Regions from separate parts of the Hominilimicola fabiformis genome, predicted to be linked through region 2. Evidence: predicted binding sites of a transcription regulator. Region 2 holds the regulator's gene; the other holds the start of a gene.
The links. The regulator HrcA, encoded in region 2, represses chaperone genes, less so after heat shock. The targets are predictions, from matches to a motif close to TGTTAGCACTCNNNNNNNNNGAGTGCTAACA.
Positions count from the first base shown of each region.

Region 1: the regulator HrcA is predicted to act here: its motif matches at 4,118-4,148, upstream of htpG (molecular chaperone HtpG).

Region 1 covers NZ_JAJEQM010000008.1:112,696-128,787, reverse strand. The annotation lists gene pheT (phenylalanine--tRNA ligase subunit beta) at 1-1,673, opposite strand, end outside; gene pheS (phenylalanine--tRNA ligase subunit alpha) at 1,708-2,727, opposite strand; T-box leader at 2,770-3,005, opposite strand; gene LKE05_RS07395 (biotin--[acetyl-CoA-carboxylase] ligase) at 3,131-4,087, shown strand; gene htpG (molecular chaperone HtpG) at 4,222-6,108, shown strand; gene LKE05_RS07385 (HAD family hydrolase) at 6,156-6,776, opposite strand; gene LKE05_RS07380 (glutamate-5-semialdehyde dehydrogenase) at 6,773-8,020, opposite strand; gene proB (glutamate 5-kinase) at 8,020-8,835, opposite strand; gene LKE05_RS07370 (copper amine oxidase N-terminal domain-containing protein) at 8,921-10,237, opposite strand; gene LKE05_RS07365 (hypothetical protein) at 11,626-12,210, shown strand; gene dxs (1-deoxy-D-xylulose-5-phosphate synthase) at 12,230-14,065, shown strand; gene LKE05_RS07355 (TlyA family RNA methyltransferase) at 14,079-14,882, shown strand; gene ispE (4-(cytidine 5'-diphospho)-2-C-methyl-D-erythritol kinase) at 14,900-15,781, shown strand; gene LKE05_RS07345 (hypothetical protein) at 15,797-16,092, shown strand, end outside.
Region 2 covers NZ_JAJEQM010000006.1:41,310-57,401, forward strand. The annotation lists gene LKE05_RS05560 (LamG-like jellyroll fold domain-containing protein) at 1-5,287, shown strand, start outside; gene LKE05_RS05565 (C-GCAxxG-C-C family protein) at 5,373-5,846, shown strand; gene LKE05_RS05570 (copper amine oxidase N-terminal domain-containing protein) at 6,052-7,401, shown strand; gene efp (elongation factor P) at 7,542-8,102, shown strand; gene LKE05_RS05580 (CD1247 N-terminal domain-containing protein) at 8,184-8,660, shown strand; gene hemW (radical SAM family heme chaperone HemW) at 8,714-9,811, shown strand; gene hrcA (heat-inducible transcriptional repressor HrcA) at 9,985-11,022, shown strand; gene grpE (nucleotide exchange factor GrpE) at 11,039-11,572, shown strand; gene dnaK (molecular chaperone DnaK) at 11,596-13,428, shown strand; gene dnaJ (molecular chaperone DnaJ) at 13,550-14,680, shown strand; gene hisD (histidinol dehydrogenase) at 14,697-15,995, shown strand.

The DNA.
Region 1 (16,092 bases), on a different contig from region 2:
ATAGTAGTTGTACGCATTACCGATGTGTCCTCGCCAAGCGGATTTGTAATTTTTACAACGTTTCTCATTTCACTGTCTTTCGGAATATTCAGTTTATCGAATATTGACGGACTTGTGAATGTGTATGTGTAAATTTCGTACATACCTTGTGCTGTAAGAAGTTCGTTCACTCTGTCCTGTACCTGCTGACGTTCTGTTTTCATTCCGCAAGTAGCCTCGCCCGAAAGAAGTGTTACAGGTATTTTATCGTAACCGTAGAAACGTGCAACTTCTTCCGCAATATCCGCCTCACCTTCAAGGTCAGGTCTGAATGACGGAGGAGTTACAGTCATCTTGTCAAGGTCAACCTTGATTTCAAGTGCGTCAAAATACTTAACCATATCCTCTGTCGGAATGTCTGTTCCAAGGAACGCATTAATTTTATCAGGTCTGAAAGCAAGCGGCTGCATATCTGTTACGTTACCCATAACGTCAATCATTCCGCCGACATTTTCACCGCAGCCAAGTTCTTCTACAAGCTGACACGCTCTTTCAACGGCAGGAACTGTATTGTTATAGTCAAGTCCCTTTTCATATCTTGATGATGATTCTGTTCTAAGACCGACTCTTTGTGCTGTAAGTCTTACAGACGCACCGTCAAATGTAGCCGATTCAAAAATAACAGTTGTTGTATCGTCCTTAACTTCACTGTTAAATCCGCCCATAACACCTGCAATAGCAACAGCTCTGCCGCCGTCTGCGATTACAAGGTCGTTTGAAGTAAGTGTTCTGTCCTGTTCATCAAGAGTCTTTATAACTTCACCGTCATTTGCACGTCTTACGATAATTTTGTTATCCTGTAAATCTCTCAAATCAAATGCGTGCATAGGCTGACCATATTCAAGAAGTACATAGTTTGTTATATCGACAATATTGTTGATGGGTCTTACACCGCACGCACGAAGTCTTTCCTGCATCCAACTCGGTGACGGACCGATTTTAACGTTCTTAACCATTCTTGCACAGTATCTCTTACACTTATCCTTGTCCTGTACATCAACGCTGATTGTATCGGCGATATTTTCACTGTTTTCGTTAAACTTAACTTCAGGAATAGTGAACTTTTTATTAAATGACGCCGCTGTTTCACGCGCAAGACCGATTATGCTGAAACAATCAGGTCTGTTTGAAGTGATTTCAAATTCAACGACAGTTTCATTCATACCGAATATATCCTTAATATCCGTACCGATTTTTGTATCGTCCGGAAGAATAAGAATACCGTATTCAGGCTCATAGCCAAGCATATCCTCTGTTATACCAAGTTCATCGTGTGAGCAAAGCATACCGTAAGATTCAACGCCTCTAAGCTTGCCTTTTTTAATCTTTCCGTCAGGAAGTACCGCACCGACAAGTGCAACGGGAACGATTATACCGGCTTTTACGTTCGGTGCACCGCAGACAATCTGCAAAATCTCGCCTGTTCCTGCGTCAACCGTACACACATGAAGATGGTCACTGTCAGGGTGATCTTCACAGGTAAGCACCTTACCCGCAACTACATTCTGAACAGATTCGCCCATATTCTCCCAACCCTCAACTTTAGAGCCTGTCATTGTAAGTCTGTCTGAATATTCTTTCGGCGTAACGTCTATATCCATATAGTCATTAAGCCAACTCATAGGTAAATTCATTATATTTCATTCCTTTCAATTTCCGAATAATATATTAAAACTGGTCTAAGAATCTCAAATCATTTTCAAAGAAAAGTCTAAGGTCGTTAATATCATACTTACCCATTGCAATTCTTTCAAGACCGATACCGAAAGCAAAGCCCGAATATACTTCAGGGTCAATACCGCAGTTTGCAAGTACCTTAGGGTGTACCATACCGCAGCCCAAAACTTCAATCCAGCCCTCGCCTTTACATACGCTGCAGCCTTTACCGCCGCAAGCGAAACACGAAACGTCAACTTCGGCTGACGGCTCTGTAAACGGGAAATGGTGAGGTCTGAAACGTACTTTTGTATTTTCGCCGTAAAGACGGTGGATAAACATTTCAAGAGTACCCTTTAAATCTGCCATTGTAACACCTTTATCAACTACAAGTCCTTCGATTTGGTGGAATACAGGTGAGTGAGTTGCGTCAACTGCGTCACTTCTGTAAACTCTGCCCGGTGCTATAATTCTGATAGGCGGTTTCTTCTTTTCCATAACACGAACTTGGATAGGTGAAGTTTGTGTTCTTAAAACCGTATTTTCGTTTATATAGAATGTGTCTTGAGTATCACGTGCAGGGTGGTTCGGAGGAATGTTAAGCGCTTCAAAGTTGTAGTAGTCAAGCTCAACTTCCGGACCTTCCGCGATTTCAAAACCCATTCCGATGAATGTGTCTTTAATGTTGTTCATTACTTTTGTAAGCGGATGAAGTTTGCCTGTTTTTTGTGCCTTACCCGGCATTGTAACGTCGATTACTTCACTCTTCAGCTTGATTTCTTCAAGCTTTTCTGAGATTTCCGCTTTCTTCGTATCTATGTGGTTTTCGATTACACCGCGAATTTCGTTTGCAAGCGCACCGATTTGCGGTCTTTCTTCTTTGCTTAACTGTCCCATACCTTTTAGTACGGCAGTAAGTTCACCCTTTTTACCGAGAAATTTTATTCTTGCTTCTTCAAGAGCATCAATGTCAGTTGCTTTTTGAAGTACATCAAGGGCATTTTTTTTGATTTCTTCTAACTTTTCTCTCATTTCAAAATTCCTTTCGATATAAATTAAAAAACACTCCGTCCCATAAGGGACGAAGTGTGTAAATTCAAACTCCGCGGTACCACCCGACTTCCGATAAAATATCGGCACTCAATTATGTATAACGGCACTACCCGTCACAGACTACTTGCAAACCGCTTTCACCTATGCAGCTCCGGAATGAAATTTCAAATAAATCCTTACCGTATCGGCTCACAGCTCAATAACCGATACTCTCTTTAGGCGGTGTATACCTTACTTTGTTCCATCATTGCTTTTAATATTCAATAATAAAATATTATATCACCTTTTTTTTATTTTGTCAATCAATAACATAAAATTATTTAAAAGGATTGATTTTTTTGCCAAAAAATTATATAATTTATCCCGAAAGGGTTGATTTGAATTGAAAGAAGAAATTTTAGATATATTAAAAAATGCAGACGGATATATTTCAGGCGAACGCATAAGCGAAATGTTGAATGTTTCGCGAACGGCAATATGGAAACACATTAAATCATTACGCGAAAGCGGTTACAAAATCGAATCGGTCACGAACAAAGGCTACCGCCTTATTTCCTCGCCCGACATCATAACCGAAAGCGGTATCAAAAGCGGACTTACCACCGATTTTATCGGTCACAACTTATTTATATATGATGAAACCGACACGACAAACAATCGTGCAAAGGAAAGCAATTCCTCGCCTGACGGCAGTGTATTTATCGCTGAAGTGCAAACGCACGGCAAAGGCAGTCGCGGACGTGGTTGGACTTCTCCGCGTGGGATAGGCATTTGGCATTCAATCCTTTTAAAGCCCGAAATCTCCCCACTTGAAGTTTCGCAAATAACGCTTGTCGCAGGTCTTGCCGTCTGCAAAGCTATCGGTCTTAATTCAATGATTAAATGGCCTAATGACATTGTTATTAACGGTAAAAAAATCTGCGGTATTCTAACCGAAATGTCTGCTGAGATAAATATGGTCAACTACGTTGTATGCGGTATCGGTGTAAATGTAAACACAGAATCATTCGATGACGACATCGCCGACAAGGCTACTTCAATGTTTATCGAAAGCGGTCACAAATATGTGCGAAACGAATTAATCGCAAAATTGTTAAACGAATTTGAATGTTATTATAAGAAGTTTCTCGACGGCGGACTCAGTGCAATTCTTGATGAATACAAAAAGTGTTGCGTCACGCTCGGCAGAGAAGTAAACGTCATTTTCAAAAACGAAACGGTTCGCGGAACTGCCGTTGACGTTGACGAAAACGGTTCACTCGCCGTACAAACCGAAAACGGTATTATTCACGTCACTTCCGGTGAAGTTTCAGTCAGAGGTATCTACGGTTACATCTAAAATCGGATATATTATGAATAAATTGTAAATTGTTAGCACTCACATCTGTTGAGTGCTAATTTTGTATTGACAAATCTTACTTTGAGTATTAATATATATTATGTAAATTAATTAAACTTCAAGGAGTGATTTATATGGCAAAAGGTAATATTTCAGTTGACAGTGAAAATCTTTTCCCTATTATAAAAAAATGGCTTTATTCCGATAAGGATATTTTCCTTAGAGAACTTGTTTCAAACGGTTGTGACGCGGTCACAAAATTAAAGAAACTTGCAAGTATCGGTGAAGCTCAAATTGACGAAAGCGAAAAATTCAAAGTTACCGTATCAATATTTAAGGACGCTAAAAAGCTTGTCATCAGTGATAACGGTATCGGTATGACTGCCGAAGAAATTGACAAGTACATCAATCAAATCGCATTTTCGGGTGCAAGCGACTTCCTTTCAAAGTACAAGGAAGAGGACGACAAAGGTTCTCAAATTATCGGTCATTTCGGACTTGGTTTTTACAGTGCGTTTATGGTTGCCTACAGTGTTGAAATTGATTCGCTTTCATATCAAGACGGTGCAAAAGCCGCAAAATGGACTTGTGACGGAAGTATGGAATTTGACTTAACAGACGGTGACAGAACAGAAAGAGGTACTACAATAACTCTTAACATCGCCGAAGATTCGGAAGAATTTCTTGAAGAAAGCACAATCCGTCAAATTCTTCATAAGTATTGTGCATTCCTACCTATTGAAATATATGTTGAAGTTCCTGAGGACAAACACGAAGATCACTGTGACTGCGGTCATGATCATGAACATGAACACGAGCACGAGGACGATACACCGTCAGAGCCAAAGCCTATCAACAACACAACACCGCTTTGGATGAAAAAGCCGTCGGAGTGTACAGACGAAGAATACAAGGAATTTTACAGAAACGTATTTATGGACTTCAACGAACCGCTTTTCTGGATTCACCTTAATGTAGACTATCCGTTCAACTTAAAAGGTATTTTGTACTTTCCTAAAATCAATCATGAATTTGCAGGTCAAGAGGGACAGATAAAGTTATACAACAATCAAGTATTTGTTGCCGACAACGTAAAAGAAGTTATTCCCGAATTTCTAATGCTTTTGAAGGGTGTTATCGACTGTCCTGACTTACCGCTTAACGTATCAAGAAGTTTCTTGCAGAATGACGGTTATGTTAAGAAAATTTCTTCACATATTACAAAGAAAGTTGCGGACAAGCTTGCAAGTATTTATAATAACGAACGTGAAAACTATGAAAAGTATTGGGATTACATCAATATCTTCATTAAATACGGTTGCTTAAGAGATGAAAAGTTCTATGAAAAAGTTAAGGACGTAATTATTTATAAGGATATTGACGGTAAATATTTGACATTGGACGAGTACCTTGACGGTAAGGAAGAAAAAGACGTTTATTACGTTTCCGATCCGCAAACTCAATCACAGTACATCAATATGTTCAAAAATCAAGGACTTAATGCCGTTGTACTTCCGTCAATGATGGATACACATTTTATTTCACTTGTTGAAATGAAACAGACGGGTGTTAAATTCAAACGTATTGATTCCGCCATAAATGACATTTCGGACAACACAGAAAAAGACGATTCAACTAAAGAACAAGAAGAAAAGTTGATCGAAAAGTTCAAGAATGAAATCAAGGACGATACATTGAAAATCGAAGTGCAGTCACTTAAAGACGATTCAATCCCTGCCGTAATTTTGCTTGGTGAACAGTCAAGACGTATGCAGGAGATGTATAAGGCTTACGGTCAGCAAATGGCAGGTATGGCTGATATGTTCCACGATGAATTTACACTTGTACTAAATTCAAACAACTCACTTATCAAGAAAATAGATACATTAAATGACGAGGACGCAAATCTTGTTATTGAACATGTTTACGACTTAGCGAAAATAAGCCACAGTCCTTTGCCGGCAGAACAAATGACAAAGTTTATCGAACGCTCCAATAAATTGCTTGAAAAGCTGTTTTAATTAACAGTTTTTTCTTCCATCGTCAAAGAGGGACACTAAATTTCAGTTTAGTGTCCCTCTTTTAATATGTTTAATAATTCTTCTATTGTATCCACAGTATAATCCGGCACTTCAAATTCATTTTTAGGTGTGTTTAACTTGTGAATACCCTGTTTTACGCATACGGTTTTCATACCCAACTTTTTAGCCGGTGCAACGTCATTATCCACCCTGTCACCGACCATCACAGCATTTTCACCTTTACAGTCGGCTTTCTCAAGTGCTTTTTGAAAAAGTCTTATATCGGGTTTTGATACACCCTCCTCCGCAGAGGATATGACAAGGCTGATATACTTTGCCAAGCCGTACTTTTCAAGGCGTTTTTGTGTCCCCAACGGCTGATTGGCTATAACTCCGATTTTGTACTTACCATACAGTTGTGACAAAACATTTTCAGAATATTCATAAGGCATTTCAAGTTCACTGTGCCATTCTGCCCTATTCAATCCCGATATAATAACAGCGTCATCATACGGAATTAAATTTTTCAAAGCACAGTCGTCCATTAATTTATAAAACTCGCTTACGCTTATGTTGCTCCCTTTTACCGTATCGCTGACGCGTTTTTCCCATGCCTTGCTTTCGTCAACAAGCGTTGAACCGACATCGAAAAATATCCACTCTATCATTCTCTTATCTGACCGTCCCCGTAAATTATATATTTAATAGAAGTCAATGCCTCAAGTCCCATTGGACCTCTTGCGTGCATTTTTTGTGTACTTATGCCTATTTCAGCACCAAATCCGAACTCAAAACCGTCCGTAAATCTTGTTGACGCATTAACATAAACCGCCGCCGCATCAACCTCATTCAAGAACTTTTGCGAATGTTCGTAATTATTTGTAACAATCGCCTCAGAATGTTTTGTGTTGTACTTATTAATATGCTCAATCGCCTCATCAATTCCGTCAACGACTTTTACCGCCATAATATAATCATTATATTCAGTATAATAATCCTCGTCTGTCACGTCATTTACATCTGCAAATATTGCTTTTGAATTTTGGTCGGCTCTGATTTCAACATTCTTTTCTTTCAGTGCCTTGAACATAACAGGAATAAATTTATCCGCTATTTTTTTGTCTATAAGCAAAGTTTCGGCGGCATTGCACACAGACGGACGTTGTACTTTCGCATTAAGCACAATTTTAACTGCCATATCAATATCCGCGTCCGCGTCAACATAAACGTGACAGTTGCCTGCCGCCGTTTCAACAACGGGAACAGTCGCATTTTCAACAACCGAACGAATAAGTCCCTTACCGCCGCGTGGGATTAACAAATCCACATATCCGTTCATTCTCATAAGCTGAGTTGCTGTTTCACGCGAAGTATCTTCTATTATATTTAGTGTCCCCTCAGGTATTCCGACACCGTATGCCGCATCCTGCATAATTTTCATAACGGCTTTGTTTGAATTAATTGCTTCACTTCCGCCTCTTAAAATGCAGGCGTTTGAAGTTTTAAGGCAAAGTACCGCCGCGTCAACCGTTACATTCGGTCTTGCCTCGTAAATTATTGCAATAACGCCCATAGGCACACGTTTTTGACCGATAGTCAATCCGTTTGGTCTTTTCCACATTTTTATTACTTCACCGATTGGGTCGGCAAGTGCTTTGACCTGTCTTACTCCCTCCGCAATTCCGTCAATGCGTTCTTTTGTAAGAGTAAGTCTGTCAATCATAGCTTGACGTGTTCCGTTTTTCTTTGCGTTTTCTATGTCAATGTTGTTTGCCGCAATAATTTCATCGGCACGTTCTACAAGTGCATTTGCAATAGCCTCAAGTGCATTGTCCTTTGTAACCGTACTTACTGAAACCATTTTATATCCTGCATCTTTTGCAAGAGTGCATTTTTCCAAAAGCTCGCTCATTATTCTTCCTCCTTATCGAAATTCTTCGACACAAACAATGTTCCGACAGGCTTTCCGTCAAGTATATCGTAAAGTGAATCAACATTGTTTCCGTTTGCGATTATCATATGAATACCGGCATTTGTCGCTCTTTCGGCAGCCTCAAGCTTTGTCACCATACCGCCCGTACCTCTGCTTGTTCCCGCACCGCCTGCAACATCTCTGACTTCGTCAATATCGTATACTGTAGGAAGTAATTTTGCGTTTTTATTCTTGTGTGGGTCATCGTCGTACAAACCGTCAATATCGGAGAAAAGTACAAGTAAATCCGCGTCAACAAGGTCGGCAACGACTGCCGATAAATTATCATTGTCGCCGATTTCGATTTCGTCATAACTTACCGTATCATTTTCGTTTACAACAGGAATTATCCCCATTTCAATAAGCGTTGTAACAGTATTTTGAATATTTCTCTTTCTGCGCGGAATTGCAATATCCTCACGCGTTAAAAGCACCTGTGCAACGGTGTTGTTGTAACCCGAAAACATTTTGTCGTAAAGATACATCAGTTCGCACTGTCCGACTGCCGCAATGGCTTGTTTGCCCTTTGTATCTTTCGGCTTTTCAGCCAAACCGAGTTTACCGAGTGCAATTCCCTGCGCACCCGATGAAACAAGAATTATCTCCTTGCCTTGATTTCTTAAATCGGAAAGCACCATAGACAGTCTGTCTATAAGTTTTAAATTCATTGTTCCGTGTTCATATGTAAGCGTAGACGTTCCGACTTTGACAACAATCCTGTGCGCCATAGACACGTCCTTTAATATATCGTTCATTGCCATCCTCCTATAAAGCATATAGTTATTTCTATTATATCGCCTTATGGGTAGTTTGTAAAGTCATTTTTAGGTCATACTTTATTTAGTTCCACCAATTTACCGTCAAATCTTCATTAAACTCAAAGTAATATGGAACCTTACCATACCCACCAAAGCCATTCATTGCTTCAAGATGTCCAACAGCTACAATGTGACCATTTTCAAGATAAAAATATGATGTTTTTGTATAATCAGGCCAAATAGCTGTCGATGGTGATCTTAAAGAACTTGATACATATGATTTTATTGTATCAAACATTTCTCGCTTTTGACTGTCTGTCACTTCCTTATTCTTATTATTTTCCTTTTCTTGTTTTATATATTCATTGTATCTCCATTGAGCATCATTTTTCAATTCGCCAATCAAATCAATATCTTCTTGTGATATTTTATGTTCTTTTTCAGTCTTTTCACATTCTTGTATTGCTTCTAAATACATACCGCTGTCTATATAACTTTTAATTTGATTAATATTTGCTGAAATATCATCAAAACTTATAATTTCATTTTCCGTGGTTTGTTCATCTGACTGAGTATCTTGTGTACTAATATTAAATTGAATGTTTTGCGGAACATGAATATCAAAAAATACTACCTGTTCACCGTACATTTTTTTATAATCCTCATTATTTTTATTGCTGTACCCAATAAGAACCATCACATTATCATTATTTATATAAACATCTGATTTTTCTTCGTCATCGTCTATGGTTTTATAATATTTAAATCCTATTATATTTAAATAAGTTTTATACTCATCAATCTCCTTTTGTGTACAATCCGAAGCTTTAAATATATAATTATGAACAATATATCCATTGCTATTATCGTCACCGGCATATATAGGTATTTTAGAATATTTTTTATCAAACGGTATGAAACCGCTATCAATAGTTATAGTTCTTGTATTATTATTCCATTTAACAACACATCCTGAATCTTCCGCTATTGCTCTTAACGGCACCAATGTACGTCCATTTACAAGTTGAGGTTTGACATCTAATATTTTGCCATAATTATTTAAAATATCTATTTTAGACATATCTTTTACGCCACCTGTAATATTTAAATACGCTTTTTCATTCAATGTCATTATTATGAATTGAGAATTACGATTTGCAACAATTTGTTTATTTTCTTCATCCCATTCAACATCATATCCCAAAGCTTCAAATATACCTCTCATAGGAACCATTGTGTAATCGTCAATAATTTGCGGAGGCACATCGAATGTCAATTCTGTGCCGTCAACCAACACTTTAATATCATCATTGCTCGCATTAACTTTAACCGTCAACATAGAAAACAATAATGACATCATACATAAAATACTAACAATTTTTTTCATTTTCTTCTTCATAAGTTTCATCCTTTCAATCTTTTGTATTTGTGATACTGTAATAATAATTTCAGTTACACTTTTCCCCCTTTTAAATTTTCTCACACAAAAAAATGCGCGGTATCATAAATCTAATACCACGCATTAAAACGCAGCTTAGATTTAATGTTACCACACATTTACTTTGAATTAAAATATTCCCATAACAAAGGTATTCTATTAATACAAATTAAAGCTTGCGTTTTTAACAAAACTACAACCTTTATATTGGGAATAACAAAAGAAGAATATTCATAAAAATATCCTTTTCATTAATAATATTAAATTGTTCAAAGTAAAAATGTGGTATATTAATTATAAACAATTATATGATAATTGTCAAGCGCAAACATTTTAGTAAACAACTACTTTTTTCATATTTATTTGCATTTTATAAATATATATAAATTGTAAATTTTTTTTTGGTTTGTTGACTTTTCACAAAAAATATGTTATATTTAATTACAATTAATAGTGGTGCAGTATCCTAGTCAGTACGGCTCTTCGGAAAGCGGGCCTAAAAATCCGCCAAATGGCACATCGATGAAGTTTCTGGTGTTTTGCTTTGAACGCCCAGTTCGGGGCTGATGCTGGGAGTTAAGGTTTAGGGGCGGTTTCCAACGGCATGGTAACCTTACCCCCTTTTCCGTGGAGGCCTATGACTGTGGCGGCCCATACCTCCTAAGGGAGCAAGTCGTTACGGCATAGGGGAAAACCTGTTTTGCGGTTAGTAATTCACGTCCTCACAAGGGACGTGGTATGAATGCTGTGGGCAGCGTAGCCAGCCTTGAGTGGATATGGCGGATAGACGCCCAAAACTTTTTCGCCGCTCGGCCAGTGGCAAAAAGGCAATGCGTCTTGAAACCATATTTGCAAAAGAGGATACGGAAAGCTCAGGCTGTTTGGGAAAACTTCTAGGCTGTCGTAATTGAATGAACAGGGGATTGCAGTGCGGACTCAGTGGCAATCCGGTAACTACAAAATAGTATAAGTCTTTAATGGGAAACCGCTTTTTCGGCGACGATTAAGCAGATTTATGGGAAAGCCAACCGGACCTATGCCGCAAACTTTACTCTGTTCATTACCCTATTTAAAATTAATTGAGCCTGTCGACAAGATGTCGCCAGCTCCAAAAATTACATCTTACGATGTGATTTTTGAGTATTTTTAGAGAAAAAATCATAAAGTTCCTCCAAAGTCGAAACTTTAGATTTTATGCCATTTCTGCCGCGCAGGTCGCCAGAAATGATTTTCAATGAGGTTGCACCTCAAACACCCATAAATAAAGTAGACAAAACCATAACGGTTTTGTCTGTAATCTTAGTCGGCATTTTGCCGATTTATTATTATAGAAAAGGAGATTTACAAACTTGGATAAATCTGACTCTCACAGGCGAAAAAAATTTAAAGTACCAAAACCTGATTCAAATGTTTCGACTTCACACAAATGGACGATTTTCGTAATCTTCCTTTCGTTCGTGCTGTCATTGGTATTCAGTCTTATAACATCGGTTGCGATGCAATCGCTTAATTTATTTTTTGCATTTATAGTTTTATTCGCTATCATTGCAATAAATATTTTATTCGATATGATTGGTACGGCTGTTCAGTCTGCTGAAGAAAAGCCTTTTCATTCCCTTGCGGCACGCAAAGTCAAAGGTGCAAGAGAAAGTATTTCCGTAATACGTCACGCACCTCAGCTTGCAAACTTATGCTGTGACGTAATCGGCGATATTGCCGGAATTATTTCCGGTGCAACGACAACTCTTATTGTTTCGGAACTTGTCGCAAAATTTAACCTGAGCGGTATATTGCCGAGCCTTATACTTACAGGTATTGTCAGTTCTCTTACTATCGGCGGTAAAGCTATGTCTAAGGGAATCTCTATGAATAACGGTAATTCAATCGTTTTTACGGTTGGAAAAATAATGAGTGTTTTTAAACGTTGCAAATAACATTAATGGGGCATTGGTGATGGAGAAAATTTTAAATAAAATCGAATCACCCGATGATTTGAAAAAATTAAATAAAGACGAATTGAAAACTCTTTGCAGTGAAATTCGTGAGTTTCTGATTGACAGTGTATCGGAAACCGGCGGTCATCTCGCCTCAAACTTGGGGATTGTTGAATTGACCGTTGCTATTCACACTGTTTTTAATGTGCCTGAAGATAAGATTGTCTTTGACGTAGGTCATCAGTCTTATGTGCATAAAATTCTTACAGGAAGAAAAGACGGGTTCAAGTCGCTCCGTCAGTTCGGCGGAATGTCGGGATTTCCGAAAACAAGCGAAAGTGATTGTGACGTATTTAATACCGGTCACAGTTCAACTTCAATTTCAGCCGCACTCGGTATTGCCAGAGGGCGTGACCTTGCCGGCGACAATTACAATGTAATTTCAGTATTCGGTGACGGTGCTCTTACGGGCGGTATGATGTACGAGGCTATGAATGACGCAGGTCATTCAAAAACACCGCTTATACTTATTTTGAACGACAACGCAATGTCTATTTCAAAAAATGTCGGTGCGGTGTCAAAACACTTGCGTTCACTCAGAATGTCGCCGTTTTATTTCCGTTCAAAACACGCGGTTGAAAACTTTTTAAAAAAAATGCCTACAATAGGCAAACCTACCGCAAATATATTAAAGCAAATAAAACGTTTCTTCCGCAGGCTTGTAATCCCTACAACGATTTTTGACGATATGGGATTTATATATATGGGACCTGTTGACGGTCACAACCTAACAGAAATTATACAGTGTCTTGAATATGCAAAAGAAGAAAAACGGCCTGTCTTTATTCACGTCCACACGAAAAAAGGCAAAGGTTATGCCCCCGCGGAAAGCAATCCGCAAAAATTCCACGGCATATCACCTTTTGACAAAGCTACGGGTGAAACGAAAAAAGGCAGTGAAACATACAGTGCAAGATTTGGCAATACGCTTGTCAGATTAGCGAAAAACAACAAGAAAATAGTTGCAATCACAGGTGCAATGCCTAACGGCACAGGACTTGACGAATTTCAAGAGCAATATAAAGACAGATTTTTTGATGTCGGTATTGCCGAACAGCACGGCGTTACCCTTTCAGCAGGACTGGCAACGGTCGGATACACTCCCGTTATACCGTTGTATTCATCATTCTTGCAACGTGCATACGACCAAACTTTGCACGACGTCTGTCTGCAAAAACTTCACGTTGTATTCCCTATCGACCGTGCCGGTATAGTCGGCGCAGACGGTGAAACACACCAGGGTGTATACGATATTTCGTACTTATCACATATGCCGAATATGACAATTCTTTCACCTGCCACGCTCGATCAGCTTGAATATATGCTCGATTTTGCAATCAATAAATTTAATGCACCGATTGCAATACGTTACCCACGCGGCGGAACAGAGGCTGAAAATGTGCCTTCCGCTTTCACTTTGGGACAAGCACAGCGCATGCAAAACGGCTCGGATGTTACAATTATCGCAACAGGCAGAATGGTTAAACGTGCCGAAGAAGTTGCAAAACTTACAACGAAATCAGTTGAAATTTTAGCTATGCCTACAATAAAACCGCTCGATACAAAGAGCATAATCGAGTCGGCAAAAAAGACAGGCAGCGTTATAACCATTGAGGACAACGTAAAAATCGGCGGTATGGGAAGTATGATAGGCACATTGCTTGAAGAAAACCATATCGACTGCAAATTTAAAATATTTGCTTTCCCCGACCAACCGATTACGCACGGCTCAATAGATGAACTTGATAAATTATACGGACTTGATGCAAAGACGATTGCATCAAAAATAGATTAAAAGGATAAGAACTATGGGAAAAATAAGACTTGACGCACTTCTTGTCAAAAACGGACAGGTACAAAGCCGTGAAAGAGCGAAGGCTCTAATTATGGCAGGACAAGTGTATGTAAAAAACCAAAAATGCGACAAAGCCGGACAGATGGTTGACGAAGATACAACCGTTGCGGAAATTCGCGGCGAAACTTTAAAATATGTAAGCCGCGGCGGATTAAAACTCGAAAAAGCTATGCAGGAATTTCCGATTACCCTTGAGGGTAAAACCACAATGGACATAGGTGCGTCAACAGGCGGGTTCACCGATTGTATGCTCCAAAACGGTGCTGTCAAGGTATTCGCCGTTGACGTTGGCTACGGTCAGTTCGCGTGGAAATTACGTCAGGACGAAAGAGTCGTAAATATGGAGCGTACTAATATCCGCTATGTGACACCTGAGGACATTGGCGAAGAAATTGATTTTGCGTCTGTTGACGTGTCATTTATTTCGCTTAAACTTGTACTGCCCGTTGCAAAAACACTTCTTGCCGATAACGGCGAAATTGTCGCACTTATAAAGCCACAATTCGAGGCAGGACGTGAACAGGTCGGTAAAAAAGGTGTTGTAAAGGACATAAAGGTACACTATGAAGTTATAAAGAAAATTCTTGACTTCGCACGAAGTATTGATTTGCACGTTGCAGGTCTTTCATTCTCACCTATCAAAGGTCCGGAGGGCAACATTGAATATCTTGCATATTTGAAAAAAGCCGAATGTGAGGATAACATCACAGATGAAAAAATACAAGAAATAGTAGACAAATCACACAATCTGCTTTAAGAAAGGAATGAACAGAAATGCTTGCCGAAAATACAGTTTTAACAGGCAGACGTGCGATAACACGTTCATATGCAAAAATAAATCTTACACTTGACGTACTTTCAAAACGCGAAAACGGTTATCACGACATTAAAATGATTATGCAGACAGTATCGCTGTTTGACCTTATTTTAGTCGATAAAACGCACAGGGGTATTTCTATTTCAACAAATTTGCCGTATTTGCCTTGCAATGAAAAAAACATCGCCTATAAAGCGGCAGACGCATTTTTTAAAGCGACAGGTATTCGCGGCGGTGCAAAAATCGTAATTCACAAAAATATACCCGTAGCCGCAGGGCTTGCCGGCGGCAGCGGTAATTGTGCGGCGGTTCTTACCGCAATAAATATGCTCCACGGCAATCCTCTTTCTAATGATGAGCTTATGCATATCGGTGCGTCACTCGGTGCAGATGTGCCGTACTGTTTTGACGGCAGTACACAGCTTGCGGAAGGTATCGGTGAAATTTTAAAACCGCTCTCCCCTATGCCAAATGCGTACATCTTACTTGTAAAACCGCCTATCAACGTATCTACGGCACTTATTTACGAACAAATCGACAACACACCTATCGAAATTCGTCCCGACACAGACGGAATGATTGACTCTTTAAATAATAACGACCTTTACGGCGTTGCAGACAGGCTTTGCAACGTTATGGAAAACGTGACCGCTAAAATGTATCCGATTGTCGGCGGTATCAAAACCAAAATGATTATGAACGGCGCCGTTAATGCCGTTATGAGCGGTTCGGGTCCGACTGTTTTCGGTATTTTTGACGATTTTGAAAAGGCAAAAAAATCCGCCGACAGTTTTGCTTATCAGTTTAAGGACGTATTTCTTACACAAGTTTTAAATTAAACGAGGTGATTATTTTTGGAGAAAGACAAGGATATTATAGAAGTAATCATTGACGAACAACCGACAAACAATAAAAAAATCAAGTTTGCATATTGGGATAATCTCGCAAAGGATTTATCACCGCTGTTTATAAAAGTATCATCGGCAATATGTATTGTGATTGTTTTGGGAGTATTTTTTGTCGGCTTTTTCATACCGAAAAGCGATAACAAAATAACAAAACGACTTGAAAAATTACAAAATACAAATTCGGAATATATTACGGCACAAAACAATTATTCATCGCTTTCCGATGAAATAAATACTCTTAA
Region 2 (16,092 bases):
TGCACTTTGCTGGTGGGCGAACAGATTAGGTTACAGTGAAAAACTTACCAATGCGGCGGCAGAGGCATTTTTTTCAGACGAGGGATTGGGACTTGACATCGCACGTTACAACTTAGGCGGCGGTGACGATCCGACCCATAATCACATCAACCGTTCTGACTCAAAAGTACCCGGCGTGTACAGTGATTACAAATTGTCAAGTGACAGCAAAGATGTAAAGAGCATTACATATGACATTACGAAAGACCAAAACCAATTAAATATCGCAAAAGCGGCACTAAAAGCAAATCCTGATTTGTATTTTGAAGGATTTTCAAATTCCGCACCGTATTTTATGACTAAAACAGGCTGTACAAGCGGCGGCGGTACTGTAAACAGTGACGGAACGGTTACGTCAAACGGAAAATTGAATAACTTAAATGACGATATGTATGATGATTTTGCCAAGTTTATTGCAGACGCAACAAAGTTGTTCAAAGATAACGGCATAGAATTTAAGAGCTATTCGCCTATGAATGAGCCTGATACGGATTATTGGGGTTACGGCTCACCAAAACAAGAGGGCTGTCACTTTGATCCGGGTACAAGTCAGTCAAAGATGATTACGGAAACAAGAAAAGCACTTGACAATGCAGGATTTACGGACGTGCTTGTGGCAGGTATGGACGAAACAAGTTTGAAGAAAACAGCAAACAATCTCGGAAGTCTTACAGACGAGGCAAAGATTGCACTCGGCAGAGTTGATACTCACACATATTCAGACCGTGGCTATCACGCACAGGTTAAGGCAAAGGCACTTGAACTCGGCAAAAACCTATGGCAGAGTGAAGTTGACAAGGGCGGTAACGGTGCAACTCTTGCAAGTATGATTATCGAAGATATGAACGGTATGCAACCGTCCGCATGGGTAATGTGGGATATAGTGGACTTCCATAAGGACTCAAAATTCATAGATCCGACGAGCGGAAACAAGACGGAGGAGAATAATGACCAATATATTAAATACGATTGTAATATATATGATCCTCAAAAAAACATATGGACAAAATCGCTTTGGGGCGTAGGTATGGCAGACCACGACAAAGAAAAATTGGTACTTACAAATAAGTATTACACATACGGTCAATTTACAAAGTACATAAATCCCGGTGATACAATTATAGCCTCATCGGCAAACACACTTGCCGCATACAACAAAAATACAGGCGATATTAAAATCGTAGCAAACAACGGTGCAAATTCGTCTGATGTTGATTATGTATTTGACCTTTCGGGATTTAATACGGTAGGTATAAATGTAAGAGAAATCAGAACAGATATGGCAGGTAACGAAAAGTGGGCAGAAATCAAGGATGGTGCTGTACTTGACGGAAAAACTCTTACAACAACTTTAAAAGCAAATACAGTAACAACATATTTGATTGAAACAGGTGCAAAGGTTACAAGTTTTGAACCTACAAGCACAGGTTTAAAATACAGCTATACACCGAGTGAAACATTGAACGGTTATAACCAATATTTTGCAGTGTACGATAAAAACGGTTTGCTAAAAGCTGTTACGGTAAACCAACCGACAGGAGAACTAACAGGTGACTTTACAGACTGTACATTCAAATTTATGGCGTGGGACGGAGTTACTCCGAAAGCGACTGTAACAAACACTACTTCACAGCTTGGAACAGATTATGCGGTTATTACAGGCAGTGACGTTGAAATTAAACGCGGTGACGAGGTACAACTTGCCCTTGGCACAAATTTAAAAGGTGATGTTACTTGGTCTGTTGACAGTGATGCAACTGAAAACGGTATTGCCGAAATTTCTCAGACAGGTCTTTTGAAGGCTAAGAAACCGGGCAAGGTAACTGTTACGGTTAAGGTAGGCGACTACACAACTTCAAAAACTTATGACATCACTGTTTATGCAACAATTTCAGGTGCGGCAACTGTAGGTGTCGGCAAAACATCACAATATACTCTTGATACAAATGCAGAGGGTACACCTGTTTGGAGCGTAAGTGATGAAAAAGTTGCAACTGTTTCACAAGACGGTACAGTAACAGGCGTGTCAGCAGGAACAGTTACAATAACGGCGACAATCGGTGACGTTAAGGCTACAAAAGATATTAAGGTAACAATGTATACTCTAAGCGGAACGGCTTCATGGGGAAATGCCTCAACAGCACCGAGTGACGCTAACGATTATCGCAAAGCGGCAGACGGCGACCTTAATACATATTTTGACGGCGTACAAAACGGCTATGTAATGTACGACTTCGTCAAGACTGTTAAAGTAAACAACGTAAAACTTGCCGCAAGAAGCGGAAAAGGTATGCCGGAAAGAACTGTAGGCGGTAAGATTCAAGCGTCAAATGACGGTATAACATGGACAGATTTATATACAATCACTTCAGCAATTCCGTCAAGTCAATATACAATAATCGAAAGTAAAGACCTGAATAATCAAAACGCATATCGTTACTTCAAATATACTAATGATACAAATATGACAAATATCGCAGAATTTTTGGTTGATGCAACTCCGTCAGAGGAAACGGCAGTCGGAGCACCGAGCGTTACGGATATTGATGAAATGAGCGATGATTTTGAAGATTCAACAAATATCTTTAATGCAAGTGCAGGAGATTTGTCGGCAGACGGAAATCAAGTATATGCAACAGGTCTTGAAAGATTCGGTAATGTATTTGTTCCTGTTAAAGCAACTGCAAAAGCAGAACTTACAGAGGCACAAACTCTTACAAGCAAAGATAAGTTCAGACTTACATTCGATATGTTCTCAGGTTGGGAGCAGAACGGTAAGGAAAATACATTCTCTGTTAAAGATGCAGACGGTAACGAGATTGTAGGATTTACAATCACAGGCGGCGGATATAATCTTAATCAAATGCGTATCGGAGGTACAGACGTACTTGCCGATTCGGAAAAACCGATAATCCAGTGTAAATCAACTGATGTCAAAAACGGTGCATTGCGTGGTGCAAACGGTTGGCAGACTTCATCACAGAAGTACGCAAATAATATGGGACTTAATAAAAAGGTAGAAATTATAATAGACGGAACAGGCTCGGCAAGCGTAAGCTTTACAGGCGGTGAGACTGATGTAAGTTACACAGGAACAATAAGCACACCTATAAGCGTTAAATCGCTTGAATTAACAGGTTCATACAACGGTGCAAGAGGAAGAGTTGTTTCATATGATAACTTTGACGCAGATGTAATATCTTACAGCAGTGAGTTGGTGGCACCGACGCCGACTCCTGAACCAACCGCAGCACCGACGGTTCCTGAAAGCGGCGAACTTATCAATATGAATTTTGATAACGGTGACTTAACAAGTACATCATCATACGGCAAGGCAACAGGTACACCGAAATTTGTTACGGTTGACAATAAGAAGTGTATTCAGTTTGACGGAACAAGCGGAACGGTTGTTACGCTTACAGACGCAAACGGCAATTCACTTTTGACAGGTCAGAAAAATATCACAATTTCATTTAAGGTTAAGCCGACAACCACAACAACATCATGGTGGTTCTTTGCCTCACCAAACAGCAGTGCACAGACATATCAAAAGGAACAGTATCTTGGTGCAATGACAAACAACAGCACACTTACATCTGAAAGATATAATAATTCCGGTACAAGAAGTGAGGCGGCAAAAGGTGCGTATAACACAAATGAATGGAACGATGTAATCATTTCGATTGCCGACGGCGTAACGGATGTTTATGTAAACGGAACAAGAACAAGCAGTGTTAATTCAACAGTTAATATTTCGGATATGCTCGGCAAAAATTCAGTTGCATATATCGGTAAGGCTAACTGGGGTTCTGGCGAGTATGCAACAGGTTATATAGATGATTTTGTAATCTATAACTATGCTTACGAAAATCCTTTAAATTCACTTGATTTGGGTGATTTGACAGCTGTTACATCTGACATTACAATCCCTACGCAAGAGGGTGTTACTTGGTCAACTTCAGACGCTGCTGTGGTTACAACGGCAGGTAAGATTACAAGAAGTGACGAAACAAAAACAGCTACTTTGACTGCAAAAATGACAAAAGACGGTGTTGAATTTACAAGAAACTTCGACGTAACTGTATTGGGATATACAGCGGTTATTGACAGTTTCAAAGCATATGCCGACGGAAATAAAATCGTTTATGCAAGTGACTGTGATTCGACGAAAGATAAGTATGCCGTAAAGGTTTCATTGGCTGATTCAGACGGTACGGCAGTCGGAACAGAGCAGACAAATGCGGCAGGCAGTTTTGATAATCTTGAAGTAGGTAAGTATAAAATAACAGCAACATTATCAGACGGAACAACAGAAAAGAAAAAGGTGGAAAAGACAATTAATATTAAGAACCTTGATGATATGAGTGCGTACTTGTTTGTTCACTTCGTTGATACACAAGAGGACGCAACTCGTGAACAAATCTATTTCTCAGTATCAAAAGACGGTAAGACATGGACAACGCTTAATAATAAACAACCGTATTTGACAAGTAATGTCGGTACACAGGGCGTTCGTGACCCGTATATTCTTCGCGGTGAGGACGGTAAGTTCTTTATTATCGCAACAGACTTAAGCGTCTATAACTTAAAGAATAACTGGACAGCCGCCGCACAGCAAGGCTCAAAGAGCATTGTTGTATGGGAAAGCAGTGACCTTGTTAATTGGAGCGAGGCAAGCCTTGTAAAGATTAATAATGACAATGCCGGTTGTACATGGGCGCCGGAGGCTTGCTATGACCCTGAAAAGGATGAATATATGGTATTCTGGGCATCGGTTGTAAGCGATGACAGCTATCAAAAGTACAGAATTTACAGAAGTTATACAAAGGACTTCAAGACATTCTCTGCTCCTGAATTGTATATAGAAGAGCCTAACGCGGTTATTGATACAACTATTATCGACCATGAGGGTACATATTACAGATTTACAAAGAATGAGGCAAAATCAAGTATCACAATGCAGGAGTGTACATCTCTAAGCGGTGATTGGAAAGATGTTGCAAACTATAATTTGGGTAGTATGACAGGCTATGAAGGTCCTACAATTTATAAATTAAACGGTAAAAATGAATGGTGCTTACTTCTTGACTACTTCTCAAAGAGTAAGGGCTATAAGCCTTTTGTAACAACCGATATTACAAAGGGTGAATTTACGGCAGATTCAGACTTCTCGTTTGACGGTACATATCGTCACGGTACTGTAATGCCGATTACACAGGCTGAATATGAAAGATTAACAGCTGAATAATGTGAAAAACTGCGGGTAACAATACTCGCAGTTTTTTTATTTGACAAGTGTGATATAATTAGAATAAAAACGTAAGGTGATTAATATGAACAAAAGAGAAGAACTTGCCAGACAGGCATTTAAAGAGGGATACAACTGCTCACAGGCAATGGTGGCGGCGTTTAGCGACTTGATGGAAATGGATAAAAAGACGGCACTGAGACTTGCGTCATCATTCGGCGGCGGAATGGGCAGAATGAGAGAAGTTTGCGGTGCCGTAACGGGAATGTTTATGGTTGTCGGAATTTTGTACGGATATGACGACGCGAAAGATTATGAGGGTAAAAAAGATACCTACGCACTTGTGCAGGAACTCGCAAATCAATTTAAAGCGGAAACAGGCTCTATTATATGCCGAGAACTTTTAGGACTTGACGGAAAAGATAACAGTCCCGTTCCGTCAAAGAGAACAGAAGAATATTATAAGAAACGCACTTGCGAAGATAAAGTCGGTCTTGCGGCAAAAATACTTGACGAATATATCCAATCGCATTGCCCTAACGGAACTTGCAATTTTTAACTGACAAAGTCTTTACAGTTTGAAAAATATATGTTATAATGTAAATATATTAATAACAACTGATAAAATTAGACAGTAAAATCAATCAGTTAAAGGCTGAATTAAATAAAACAGTATAGGACATAAGGATTTATTAAAAGGTGTAAAGTCTTTGACAACAAATAAGACTTTGCACCCTTTTTTGTATTTTGGGGAGGATAAAAGAATGAAAAAGTTTATGATAGGATTATTATTTATTGTTTTATTATCAACAACATTAAGTGCGAATGCAGAAACAGTAGTTTTAAAAAGTAATGATTACGATAAGCCTCTAGATTCTTGTTATAAATATCGTGATATAGTTGTGAAAACTAACAACGGAATTCAATTCTGGTGGACAGGTACTGAATTTATACAATGCCCTTTTTTAGATACTAAATTTACAAAATCCGATGATTTGGTAGAGTGGCGTGATATGGATCTTAGCGATGAGGTGCGTATGAAAATTAGTGGATTGCATCGTGCGAAAATTAAGCATTACGGGGATAAATATATTGTATATAATGAAATATATTTCAACCCTTCTCTAGTAATAGATAAAATGATAAGAAAACGTGGTTCGGCAATTATGCCAATATATATATTGGATGAAAATTTTAATTTGTTATGCGAAGTTCAGTTGGATAATCCGTTAACCGATTTTGAATATGTAGACGGTGTTTATTATGCTGAAACACAAGAATACACAAAATTAGGACCACAAGAATATGAAAGTAAAAATACTATTTACTATTCTTATGATGCGATTGATTGGCAAATTGATAATGAAAGGAGTAGTATGCCGCAAAGCAATGGCAGAAATACGCTTGTATTTCAAGGAAAGTTGACAAATTACGTAAACTTAAGTAATTATAGGTTTGAAGTGAAAGATATGTTCATAGAAAAAAATAAGTCGGATTTAATTAAAGTGGTGCAAGAAAGACCTATAACATGTTACTATAAAGCAAAGGGTAATATCTATGTTGAAACACAATATGATAATGTTGATACATTCAGAATATCTCGTGACGGTGTATATTCTGTTGATGTAGCAATCCCTGCAGACAGTGATGATGAACATATTATTATATGTGATTTGTGGAAAGATAAGCTTGTTTTATGGACCAGAAACAGATTAATAGAATATGATATGGCAGATATTGAAGATGTATTAAATGAAAAATGCCCGTCGGATACGCCCTATATTGAGTTTAACGGTAATATTCTCGGCTTTGACGTACCGCCGATTATCGAAGACGGCAGTACGCTTGTGCCTATGAGATTTTTGTTCGAGCAAATGGGAGCAGATGTTGAATGGGATAGTGAAACTCAGACAGCAACAGCAACGATTGAGAATAAGGCAGTAACATTTTCAATAGATAACGTCAACGCAAGAATAAATAATAAACCCGCTAAAATGGATGTGCCTGCAAGACTCGTAAACGGCAAAACAATGGTACCGCTACGCTTCCTTTCGGAAAATATGGGATATGACGTAGATTGGGATGCCGATAGCAGAACGGCGATAGTACGCTAATATCATTTTATTAATTTACAAGTTTTAAACCTGTAATAATAAAAAGGAAAAAAAACTAATAAATACTTGATTTTTTAGACAAAATATATTAAAATATAATTATTAATATTAAATTACAAAAGATTCAGGAGGATTAATTTATGATTACAGCTGGTGAATTTAGAAATGGCAGAACCTTTGAACACGAAGGTAATGTATTTCAAATCGTAGAATTTCAGCACGTTAAGCCTGGTAAGGGTGCTGCTTTCGTAAGAACAAAGCTTAAGAACATAATCAGCGGCGGTGTCGTTGAAAAGACATTCAGACCTACAGAAAAGTTTGAAGAAGCTCATATCGACAGAAAGGATATGGCTTATTCATACGGTGATGATGATTTCTATCATTTTATGGACAACGAAACATTCGATATGCTTGACATTGCTAAGTCAGAAATCGAAGAACAAATGAAGTTCGTTAAGGAAAATGACGTATGTAAGGTTATGTCTTACAAGGGTAACGTATTCGGTGTTGAACCGCCTACATTCGTTGAACTTGAAGTCGTTGATACAGAACCGGGTTTCGCAGGTAACACATCTACAAACGCTACAAAGCCTGCTACTCTTGAAACAGGTGCTACAATTCAAGTACCTCTATTCGTTGATATGAACGAAGTTATCAGAGTAGACACAAGAACAGGCGAATACATGGAAAGAGTAAAATAAGTCTGAATAAAATCGCACACGGCACTTATTTTGTGTTGTGAACAATTTTCTTTCAGCCTTTTGAATGAAAGGAGATTAATTATGGAAGATTTAATTAAAAAAGTTTCATATCTAAAGGGTTATGCAGACGGTCTTGACCTTAGCCCAAAGAGTGACGAAGGTAAGCTTATTATCAAATTGCTTGACGTTATGTCTGAAATGGCTGATACTATTGAAGAATTAAACTCAAGAGTTGATGATGTTGAAGATGTTGTTGACGAGCTTGATGATTGCGTACTTGAAATTGCCGACGATTTGTACGGTGACGATGAGTATGACGATTATGATGACGATGACGACGATGATTATATCGACGATTATGATGACGATGATTACGACAGTGACGGAAATGATTATTTTGAAATTCAATGTCCTAACTGTGGTGAAGACGTTATGATTGATTTTGATATGATTGACGATGATAACGCTATCGTATGTCCGAACTGTCACGAAGAAATCGAACTTGAGTTTGATTGCGATTGTGACGATGATGACTGCGACTGCGGACACGAACATTAATATTGAATTGAATAAAAAAGGACTGTTAAGTCCTTTTTTTATTGAGGTGACTTATGAAAGGACTTTATATTCACATACCGTTTTGCAAACAAAAATGCAAGTATTGTGATTTTGTATCATTTCCGTGTATGGAGGATACGGCGGACAAATACGTTGACGCGCTAAAGCGTGAGGCGGAACAATACAGGGGAGAAAAAATAGATACAATATTTATCGGCGGCGGTACACCGTCAATTTTAACACCGAAACAAATCGAAGAAGTTACGAAAATGTGCTTTGATGTATTTGACGTTGCGAGTGACTGCGAATTTACGACAGAGGCAAATCCGGGAACAATGGATGATGACAAAATTAAAGCAATGTTAAACGGCGGTATAAATCGTATAAGCGTAGGTGTACAGTCGTTCAATGATGATGAACTGAAAAAAATCGGAAGAATACACGACGCAAAGACGGCATATAATACAATTTGTCATTTAGATAAAATGGGTTTTCAAAATATAAATCTTGACCTTATGACCGCACTGCCGTCACAGACGTTTGAGAGTCTAAAAAATACTTTAAACACAGCCGTCAGCTTGCCTGTAAAGCATATATCGGCATACAGTCTTATAATTGAGGACGGAACACCTATTGAAAAGGAATATTCAAAAGGATTGCTTGATATTCCGAATGAAGATACTGACAGAGAAATGTATATGCATACAGTTGATTTTCTCGGTAAGAACGGCTTTAAACAATATGAAATATCGAATTTCGCAAAGGACGGATACGAGTGCAGGCATAACGTAAAGTATTGGACAGGTGAGGAGTATATCGGCTTAGGTACGGCGGCACATTCATATATCGGAAACTGCCGTTTTTACAACACGTCCGACATAAACGAATATATCGGCGGTGCGGAAAAGGAAGTAATCGAATTGAGCGAAAATGATAAGATAGCAGAATTTATGATTACCGGACTTCGTATGAACAGGGGAGTAAGCGAAACTGATTTTAAGTCGCGTTTCGGCAAGGGTATAAATGATGTATTCGGCAGTGAATTTGATAAATTTATAAAGCTCGGACTTATGCAATATATTGACGGAAGATACAGTCTTACGTTGGACGGGATTAACGTGTCAAACTCGATTTTGTGCGAGTTTGTATAAGAAATTTGGCAATATGGGATAATTTATGAACATTTTATGAAAAGTTATATTAATCACTTGACAATCGGGTATAATAGTGGTATCTTATAATTGTTAGCACTCAAGGTGTATGAGTGCTAACAAGAAAATGCTTATATGACATCTTGTTTAAAGATAGAAAGGAATGTTTGTATATGGATTTGAACGACAGAAAAAGAAAAATCCTGCAAGCAATCATTGATGAATATATAGGCACTGCTGAACCTGTCGGTTCAAGGTCGATTTCCAAAAAGGAAAACTTGGGTTTGTCCAGCGCGACAATCCGTAATGAAATGGCAGACCTTGAAGAAATGGGTTATCTGATACAACCGCATACTTCTGCGGGACGTATTCCGTCAGATGAGGGATACAGATTTTACGTTAATTCGCTTATGCGGAAGTATAAAATAGGTATGGAAGCAGTTGCACAGCTGCAAAGCGTACTTGAAACGCGTGTCAGTCAGCTTGAAAAGCTGATTAGATATGCCGGTGCAATAGCGTCAAATCTTACCGAATATACAACGGTTGTTACAGCGCCTAAGGAGCAGGAATTTGAAATTAACAAGATTGACCTTGTGCCGATTGCCACGCAAACGGTAATGCTTATTGTTGTAACAAGAACTGTAAGAAACAAGGTGATGAATATCGACATTGACAGTGCAACGTGTATGTCACTTGCAAATATATTAAACGAACATCTTGCCGGACTTAAAGCCGGAGAGATAACGTTTGATAAGATACAGGATATTCAAAAAGATATTGAAAACAGACTTTCACTTCATCCGAAAGTTTTGATTGATATAATGCACTTTGTGTATGAAACGATAACGGACAGCGGTGAAACAGAAATATATGTCAACAATGCAAAGTCAATATTGAAATATCCCGAATACAACGATGTTGAAAAAGCGGAAAAGATATTTACTTTCCTTGATGACAAAGAAAATTTGAAAAAGCTTGTTGCCTCAAGCGACGCTGACGGAATTGAGGCTAAAATCGGTAAAGAAAACGATTTTGAAATATTGCAGGATTGCTCATTGGTAACTATCAATTATTCACTCGGCAATAAAAAAGCCGGGAAAATCGGAGTTATCGGACCTAAACGGATGAATTATTCAAAGGTTTTTGCAAGCCTTGACCTTATTTCAAATGAAATAGATAAAATACTCAACGAATATATAAGTGATGAGTAGAGAAAGGGGTAATCAGATGGCTAAGAAGAATGAGGAAGTCAATGAGGAGACATTAGATAAAGAAACAGAAAAAACGGCTGAACCTAAAGAGGCAGAAAAGTCAAACGAGGAAGTCCTTGAAGAAAAGCTGAAAGAACAGACTGATAAATATATGCGTCTGTATGCCGAATATGACAACTACCAAAAGCGTTCGCAGCGTGAAAAAGATATGCGTTACGGTGACGCGGTAATTGATACGGTCGGTGCAATTCTTTCGATAGGCGACAACCTTGAAAGAGCACTTGCGACTGAAGTTCAGTCGGAGGACGGTCAAAAAATGAAAGACGGTATTGAAATGGTTTTAAAACAGTTCAATGAAACGCTTTCAAAGTTGGGCGTTACGCCGATTAAGGCAGAGGGTGAACAGTTTGACCCTAATCTTCATAATGCGGTTATGCACATTGAAGATGAAACAATAGACGACAACACAGTTGTCGAGGATTTAATGAAAGGCTACATATATAAGGACGGCCGAGTAGTCAGACACAGTATGGTAAAAGTAGCAAATTAATTATAAATTAGGAGGAATTAAAAATGGGAAAGATTATAGGTATAGACTTAGGTACAACAAACAGTTGTGTGGCTGTTATGGAAGGCGGTAACCCTAATGTTATCACTAACAGCGAAGGTGCAAGAACAACTCCTTCAGTTGTTGCATTCCAAAAAGACGGTGAAAGAATTGTAGGTCAGGTTGCAAAGCGTCAAGCCGTAACAAATGCTGACAGAACAATTATGTCAATTAAGAGAAAAATGGGTACAAGCGAAAAAGTTACAATCGACGGTAAAGCTTATACACCACAAGAAATCTCGGCAATGATTCTTACAAAGTTAAAGCAAGATGCAGAAAGCTATCTTGGTGAAACTGTAACACAGGCTGTTATCACAGTTCCTGCTTACTTCAACGACTCACAGCGTCAGGCTACAAAGGACGCAGGTAAGATTGCAGGTCTTGAAGTTTTGAGAATTATCAACGAGCCTACTGCCGCAGCTCTTGCATACGGTGTAAGCGACACAGGTAAGAAAGTAATGGTATACGACCTTGGCGGCGGTACATTTGATGTATCTATCCTTGACATTGATGACGGTGTATTTGAAGTTCTTTCAACAAATGGTGATACTCACCTTGGCGGTGACGATTTCGACCAGGCAATTATCAACTACTTGCTTGACGAATTTAAGAAAACAGAGGGCGTAGACCTTTCAACAGATAAGATGGCTATGCAAAGATTAAAAGAGGCTGCTGAAAAGTCAAAGATTGAACTTTCGACAACAACAACTTCAAACATTAATCTTCCATTCATCACAGCTGACGCAACAGGTCCAAAGCATATGGATATTACACTTACAAAAGCTAAGTTTGATGAACTTACAGCTGACCTTGTAGCAAGAACACTTACATGTATCAGAAACGCTATGAATGACGCAGGTCTTAACGCATCACAAATCGATGAAGTCCTTCTTGTCGGCGGTTCTTCAAGAATTCCTGCTGTACAAGAGGCTGTTAAGAAAGAAATGGGCAAAGAGCCTAATAAGGGTATCAACCCTGACGAATGTGTTGCAGTAGGTGCTGCAAGACAGGCAGGTGTACTTGGCGGTGAAGAAACAGGCGTTCTTCTACTTGATGTTACACCGCTTTCACTTGGTATCGAAACAATGGGTGGTGTATTTACAAAGCTTATCGAAAGAAATACAACAATCCCTACAAACAAATCACAAATATTCTCAACTGCCGCAGACGGTCAAACTTCTGTTGAAGTACACGTTCTTCAAGGTGAAAGAGAAATGGCTCAGTACAACAAGACTTTGGGACGTTTCAATCTAACAGGAATTGCTCCTGCTCCGAGAGGTGTGCCACAGATTGAAGTTACATTCGATATTGACGCAAACGGTATCGTAAACGTAAGTGCTAAAGACCTTGGCACAGGCAACGAACAGAAGATTACTATTACAGCATCTTCTAACCTAAGTGACGAAGATATTGACAGAGCTGTTAAAGAAGCTGAAAAGTACGCTGAAGAAGATAAAAAGCGTAAAGAAGAAGTTGAAATCAGAAACAACGCAGAATCACTTGTATATCAATGTGAAAAGGCTGTTAAAGATGCAGGTGATAAGATTGACGATAATACAAAGTCAATGGTTGAAACTGAAGTAAACAAGGTTAAAGAGGCTCTAAAGGGTACAGACTCGGCAGCTATTAAGGCGGCTACAGACGAACTTCAAGAAAAGTTCTACGCAGTTGCACAGCAAATGTATCAGCAAGCTAATCCGCAGGGTGATCCTAATGCACAACAGGGTGCACCAAATGATGACGGTGTTTATGAGGCTGATTACAGAGAAGTTGACAACGACGATAACAATCAACAATAATAATGAAAACGCTAAAAGGACGGACAAATGTCCGTCCTTTTAAGGCTTTTAACAGAGCCTTTGTATTAACACTTTACAAAACTAAAATATTGTAGTATAATATCATAGGTAGGTGAAAAAATTGGCTGAAAAAAGAGATTATTATGAGGTGCTCGGAGTTTCAAAGGGTGCTTCTGATGATGAAATAAAAAAGGCATTCAGAAAGATGAGTAAGAAATACCATCCTGACCTTAATCCGAACAATAAAGAGGCGGAGAAAAAGTTTAAGGAGGTAAACGAGGCTTATCAAGTGCTTTCTGACCCTGAAAAGAAAAGTAAATACGACCAATTCGGACACGCAGGTGTTGACCCGAACTTCGGAGCGGGCGGCGGTGGCTTTAACGGCGGCGGTTTTGACTTTGGCGATATATTCGGCGATTTCTTCGGAGGCGGTTTCGGAGGATTCGGCGGCGGTCAAAGAAGAAACGGACCAAAACGCGGTGCTGATATTCGTAAGATTATTGATCTAACTTTTGAAGAAGCGGCATTCGGCTGTCACAGAGAAATGAGTATACAGGCACAGGAAAAATGTGAAACTTGCGGTGGCAGTGGTGCTAAAAAGGGTACTACCGCACAAACTTGTCAGCATTGTCACGGAACAGGTCAAATCCGTACACAACAAAGAACTGTACTGGGTTATATGACTAACGTTACGACTTGTCCGCACTGTCACGGTGAAGGTAAGATTGTAAAAGATCCTTGTCCTGACTGTCGCGGTACAGGTAAGGTAAGAAAGTCGAAGAAGATAGAAGTTGATATTCCGGCGGGTATTGATGACGGTCAGACAATTCAACTTTCAGGTAAAGGCGAGGCCGGCGATAAAGGCGGTCCTAACGGCGACTTACTTCTTACAATAAGAGTACATCCGCATCAGATGTTTAAACGTGAGGGAACGAATGTATTTATAGATATGCCTATATCATTTGTACAGGCTGCTTTGGGTGCAACCGTACAAGTACCTACACTTGACGGCCCTGTTGAGCTGAAAATCCCTGAGGGAACTCAGACAGGTTCAAAATTCAGAATGAAGGGCAGAGGTATTCCGTCAATCAGAAGTAAGGTAAGAGGCGACCAATACGTTACTGTAAACGTAGAAGTGCCGAGAAACCTTAATTCAAAGCAAAAAGAACTTTTGCGTGAATTTGAAGAAGATAAAAATTATAAACAAAAGAAATCTTTTGCAGAAAAGATGAAAGATTTCTTGAACAAATAAACTTAGGAGGAAGACAATGAACCCGAATATTTATGAACTTTCAAAAATGACAAAAGAGCAGTATGATTTCATAATGAAACGTGCAGAGCTTGATATTACAGAACAAATGAAAGTTGCCAAAGAAGTTTCTGACGATGTCAAGGCACGTGGTGACGAGGCAGTATTGGAATATACTGCAAAGTTTGACCGTGTACAGCTTACTGCTGATAAAATGAAAGTAACACCTGAAGAGATAGAGGCTGGCTACAATAACCTTGATAAGGAAACAAGAGAGGCTATTGAATATGCTTATAAGAATATATACGATTTCCATGAAAAGCAACTTCCGGAGGAAATGTGGTTTACTATGGTCGATGACGGACTTATGGTAGGCGAAAAGACCACTCCGATAGTTGACGTATGTCTGTATGTTCCTCACGGTAAGGGTTCATTCCCATCAGTTTTGTGTATGCTTGGTATACCGGCAGTTGTTGCGAAAGTTCCTAAGATTGTTGTTGTAACACCTCCGAATGAAAAAGGTGAAGTTGACGACGCTATTTTGGCTGCGGCAAAGATAATCGGTATCACTGAAATATATAAAGTCGGCGGTATTCAAGCCGTTGCAGCCGTTGCATACGGTACTGAAACAATTCCTAAGTGTCATAAGATAATTGGACCGGGTAACAGTTATGCAACTGCCGCAAAGAGAGTTCTTGCAAACCATATTGACGCAGGTTTGCCGGCAGGCCCGAGTGAAATTATTGTTCTTGCAGATGAAAAGGCTGACCCTGAAAAGGTTGCTCTTGACTGGATGATTGAGGCTGAACACGGCCCTGACAGTGCCGCACTTCTTGTTACTCACTCAAAGGAACTTGTTGAAAAGGTTGTTCCGATTGTAAACAGACAGCTTGAAAAGATTTCTCCGAAGAGAAAAGAATTTATAGAAACAAACCTTACAACATACGGCGGTGTAATTCTTACAAATTCTCTTGACGAATCAATCGATTTTGTAAACGAATACGCACCTGAACATATGGAAGTTATGACAGAAAAGCCTTTTGATACACTTCCTAAGATTAAGAATGCAGGTGAAATTCTTCTTGGCGATTACACACCTGTAACACTTTGTAATTTCGTTTTAGGTCCTAACGCAATCTTGCCGACAGGCGGTTTTGCAAAGACTTATTCATCAGTAAGTGTTCAAGACTTCTTAAAGCGTTCATCAGTAGGCTATGCGTCAAAAGACGGTTTTGAAAAGGTAAGAGATTACGCTTACAGATTTGCAAAGGTCGAAGGATTTGACACGCACGGTTTAGCCGTCAAAGAAAGAAAATAATTCCAAAATTGACGCCTATGAAACTCCCGTCAGCTTGAAGTATCAGCATACGTCGTCGCTGACCTGTCGTCCCATATGCGAACAATTTTGAAATTAT